2 regions of the Streptosporangium sandarakinum genome follow, and region 2 is predicted to be linked to the other one. Evidence: riboswitches for the same ligand, from Rfam matches in the RefSeq annotation. Region 2 holds a riboswitch; the other holds the start of a gene.
The links. A riboswitch is a leader RNA that binds a small molecule or an ion and turns the genes downstream of it on or off. The one in region 2 is predicted to bind cobalamin.
Positions count from the first base shown of each region.

Region 1: linked by a shared signal. The riboswitch ahead of cobN (cobaltochelatase subunit CobN) and the one ahead of ACQP10_RS25155 (ribonucleoside-diphosphate reductase subunit alpha) in region 2 are both predicted to bind cobalamin.

Region 1 covers NZ_CP192034.1:40,109-42,493, forward strand. Annotated here, with positions in the region: gene cobN (cobaltochelatase subunit CobN) at 1-1,329, opposite strand, end outside; cobalamin riboswitch at 1,361-1,560, opposite strand; gene ACQP10_RS00170 (hypothetical protein) at 1,543-2,385, shown strand, end outside.
Region 2 covers NZ_CP192034.1:5,390,994-5,393,378, reverse strand. Annotated here, with positions in the region: gene ACQP10_RS25160 (Bug family tripartite tricarboxylate transporter substrate binding protein) at 1-333, shown strand, start outside; cobalamin riboswitch at 332-531, shown strand; gene ACQP10_RS25155 (ribonucleoside-diphosphate reductase subunit alpha) at 730-2,385, shown strand, end outside.

The DNA of each region.
Region 1 (2,385 bases), 2.9 Mb from region 2:
CTCGCCGGGGGGCGGCCCCCAGTGGCGCTCCATCTCCTCGCGCAGATCCCCGGGAAGGGTGGCGTACCACTCCGCGTAGTCGGCGGCGGCGATGCGGATCGGGTTGCCCGCGAGCTGCTCCTCGCTCAGCCAGTCGGGGTCCTGGCCCCCGGCGGCGATCAGGGCGTGGATCAGCGCGTCGCCGTCCTGCTCGGCCACCCCCGGGAATCCCTCGCCCAGGTCGTAGCCCGCCTCGGAGAGCCGGGCGAGCAGGCGCACGGTGCTGGCGGGGGTGTCGAGGCCGACGGCGTTGCCGACGCGCGAGTGCTTGGTCGGGTAGGCCGACAGCATCACCACCAGGCGGCGTTCGGCGGGCGGGGTGCGGCGCAGCAGGCCGTGCCGTACGGCGATGCCGGCCACCCGGGCGGCCCGCTCGGGGTCGGCGACGTAGACGGTCAGCCCGTCGGGGTCGATCTCCTTGAAGGAGAACGGCACGGTGATGACGCGTCCGTCGAACTCCGGGATCGCCACCTGCGAGGCCGCGTCCAGCGGGGAGAGGCCGTCGTCGTTCTCCTCCCACGCCTTCCTGCTGCTCGTCAGGCAGAGACCCTGCAGGATCGGGACGTCGAGCCGGGCGAGCGCGCCGACGTCCCAGGCCCCGTCGTCGCCGCCCGCGCCGGCCGCCGCCGGGTTGGAGCCGCCCGCCGCCAGCACGGTGACGACCAGCGCGTCGGCCTGGCGCAGCGTTTCGAGCAGGTCCGGCTCCGCCGTACGGAGGGAGGAGCAGAAGACCGGGAGCGCCCGGCCGCCCGCGGCCTCGACGGCCCGGCACAGGGATTCGACGAAGGCGGTGTTGCCCGCCATGTGGTGGGCCCGGTAGTAGAGCACCCCGATCACCGGGCCGGTCGTGCCCGCCGCCTCGCGTTCCAGCAGGCCCCAGGCCGGGGTCGGCAGGGGCGGTTCGAAGCCGCGGCCGGTCAGCAGCACGGTGTCGGTCAGGAAGGCGTGGAGTTCCGCCAGGTTGGCGGGGCCTCCGTGGGCCAGGTAGGAATGCGCCTGCGCGCAGACGCCGCCGCTGACGGTGGACAGCTCCATCAGTTCGGCGTCGGGGGCCTGCTCGCCGCCCAGGACGACGACCGGCCGGGGTCCGGCCAGCAGCGCGTCGAGGCCCTCCTCCCAGGCGCGGCGCCCGCCCAGCAGGCGCACGACGACCAGGTCGGCGCCCTCCACGAGGCCGGGGATGTCGTCGGCCAGGAGCCTGGCCGGGTTGCCGAGCCGGTAGCCGGCGCCGCTGGCTCTCGCGCTCAGCAGGTCGGTGTCGGACGTCGACAGCAAAAGGACTGTGGGCACGCGGGTGTCCTCCCTCGGGGTCCTCGCCCCGGTCGCGGGTGTCGCGACGGCCGGAGTCTCCTGGCTCCCGGATCGACGCTCACCCCGGCCTTCCCTGTGACAGTGGCCTGCGGTGGGGTTCGCTCCCCGGTGACAGTGGCGGGACCGCGCCGGACTCACACCGGCTTCCTCCTGACCTTCGCCTCCGGCAAGCCTATGACAGGGAGATCAACCATGACCATCCGTGAATTTCCCCCGGACGGCCGCACCGCGCGGACGCGCCCGGACGCGTGTCCGGGGACGATCCAGGTGCACCAGGCCGCCGACGGCCCGCTGGCCCGGGTGCGCACGCCGGGCGGCATCCTCACCGCGCCGCAGCTGCGGGAGCTGGCCGGCTGCGCCCGCGACCTCGGTTCCGGGGTGATCGAGCTGACCTCGCGCGCCAACGTGCAGGTCCGCGGCCTGCGGGACCCCGCCGCCTTCGCCGCGCGGATCTCGGAGGCCGGGCTGCGGCCGTCGGTCACGCACGAGCGGGTGCGCAACATCGTCGCCGCGCCGTCGGTGGACGGGGCGCTCGTGGCCGAGCTGGACCGGTCGCTGTGCGCCCGGCCCGAACTGGCCGGGCTGCCCGGCCGGTTCCTGTTCGCGCTGGGCGACACCGGGCTGGCCGCCGACGTGGCCTCCGTCGGCGGCCGGCTGCTCCTGGCCGGGCACGAGGTGGACGGTGTGCCGGGCACGGTCGACGGCCTGCTGGCGGCGGCGGTCGCCTTCCTGCGGCTGCGGACCGACGAGTGGCGCGTCTCCGAGCTGGCGGACGGCCCGGCGAGGATCGCCGCCGAGCTGGGCGGGACACCGGGCGCGTACCGGCCGCCCCGTCCTCCGGAACGGCCCGCCGGGCTGGTGGAGGCGCTGGTGCCGCTGGGCCGCCTCACCCCCGGCCAGGCCCTGGCGCTCGCCGGCCTCGCCGGGCGGGCCCCCGGCTCCCACGGCTCTCCCGGCTCCGAGGTACGGCTGTCGCCGCGCCGTACCGTCCTCGTGGCGGACCGCCCCGGTGCCGGAGACGCGCTGGAGGCGGCC
Region 2 (2,385 bases):
GACCGGCTCCCCGGGATCGACGCGCCGACGCTGATGGAGATGGACGTCCGGCTGGAGTACACCGACTGGTGCGGGGTGTTCGGCCCGCGGGACATGGGCCCGGACGACCGGGACCGGGCCGTGGCCCTGTGCGACGCCCTCGACGCCTCGCCGCGCTGGCGGGCCATGTGCGAGGCCAGGGGCTGGAGCCGGGTCTACCTCAGCGGCGACGACTTCCGCCAGTGGCTGACCGGCGAGACCGGCCGGGCCCGGGACGTGCTCCGTGATCTCGGTTTGCTGAAAGCCTTCGCCACAACTTGTTGGGGTAGTTGCGTCCGCCGCCACTACATGTAGGATCCTCGTCGTTGCCGGCTCGCCTTCCCGTGAAGGCGAGGCAAGAGGGAACCCGGTGGGAATCCGGGGCTGCCCCGCAGCGGTGAACGGGAACGACCGCCGTCAGGCGAGCACTGGGCAATGCCCGGGAAGCGACGGCCAGTAGGCATGTGCCAGGCGCCCGTGAGTCCGAAGACCTGCCGGCGACGGGGGAGGGGACCGGACCGGGTGCCGGGGGCCGCGTGAGGCGGCCCCGGGGCGCGCGGCGCGGCCGTCTCTCCCCGCACAGATGTCCAGGGCCTCGAGGGCGGGCCCGCGGACGAGGCGGCCCGGCATGTCCGCGGACCGTTCTCCGACGCGTGCCCTCACCCGGCGGGAGCCGTACAGGGAAGCACCGAGCACGCCAGGGAGAAGCACGTGGCACCGATCGTGGCCGACGCCGCCGAGGAGACCGGGCAGGCACGCGAGGATCTGGCCGGCCGCCGGCTGGCCATCGAGGAGGCCGCCGCCCGGGTGGTCACCGATCCGGAGAACTCCAAGGTCGCCGCCGGCCTGCTGGCCGGGCTGATCGCCGACGAGGCCGCCGCCCACGGCGTGCGGACCTTCGCCGGGTCCGTCGCCGCCGCCCACGCCGCCGGGCTGCTGCAGGACGGCCTGGCCGCCTTCGTGGCGGCGCACGCCGCCGAACTGGACGCCCTCGTCGACGACGCCGCCGACGCCCGGTTCGAGTACTTCGGCCTGCGCACGGTCTACGACCGTTACCTGCTGCGCCACCCCGAGACCCGCGGCGTGCTGGAGCGTCCGCAGCACTTCTTCCTGCGGGTGGCGTGCGGCCTGTCGGAGACGGTCGAGGAGGCCGCCGAGCTGTACCGGCTCATGTCCACCCTGGCCTACCTGCCCAGCTCGCCCACCCTGTTCAACTCCGGGGCGCGCCGGCCCCAGCTGTCCTCCTGCTTCCTGCTCGACTCGCCCCGCGACGAGCTGGAGGCGATCTACGAGCGGTACGGGCAGGTCGCGCGGCTGTCGAAGTACGCCGGGGGCATCGGCGTCTCCTGGACCCGGATCCGCTCGCGCGGCTCGCTGATCCGCGGCACCAACGGCCACTCCAACGGCGTCGTGCCGTGGCTGCGCACCCTGGACGCGAGCGTCGCCGCGGTCAACCAGGGCGGCCGCCGCAAGGGCGCGGCCTGCGTCTACCTGGAGACCTGGCACGCCGACATCGAGGACTTCCTGGAGCTGCGCGACAACACCGGCGAGGAATCCCGCCGCACGCACAACCTGAACCTCGCCAACTGGATCCCCGACGAGTTCATGCGCCGCGTCGAGGCCGACGGCACCTGGTCGCTGTTCGACCCCAGGGAGGTCCCGCACCTCACCGACCTGTACGGCGAGGCGTTCGACACGGCCTACCGCGCCGCCGAGGCCGAGGGCCGCTACGTCCGCCAGGTCCCCGCCCGCGCCCTGTACGGCCGGATGATGCGCACCCTCGCCCAGACCGGCAACGGCTGGATGACCTTCAAGGACGCCGCCAACCGCACCTCCAACCAGACGGCCCGCCCCGGGAACGTCATCCACCTGTCGAACCTCTGCACCGAGATCCTGGAGGTCACCAGCGACGCCGAGACGGCCGTGTGCAACCTCGGCTCGATCAACCTCGCCGCCCACCTCGACGGCGGGCGGATGGACTGGGCGCGGCTGCGCGCCACCGTCCGCACCGCCGTACGGTTCCTGGACCGCACGATCGACCTGGGCTTCTACCCGACCCCCGAGGCCGAGGCCGCCAACCGCAGGTGGCGGCCGATCGGGCTGGGCCTGATGGGCCTGGCCGACGTGTTCTTCACGCTGCGGCTGCCGTTCGACTCCCCGGAGGCGCTGGAGCTGTCCACCCGGATCTCCGAGGAGATCGCGCTCGCCGCCTACGCCACCTCCGCCGACCTGGCCGTCGAGCGGGGCCGCCACCCCTCCTACGACGAGACCCGCGCCGCCCGCGGCGTGCTGCACCCCGACCACTACGGCGCCGGGCGGTCGGCCGAGTGGGCGGCGCTGCGGGCCAGGATCGCCGGGACGGGCCTG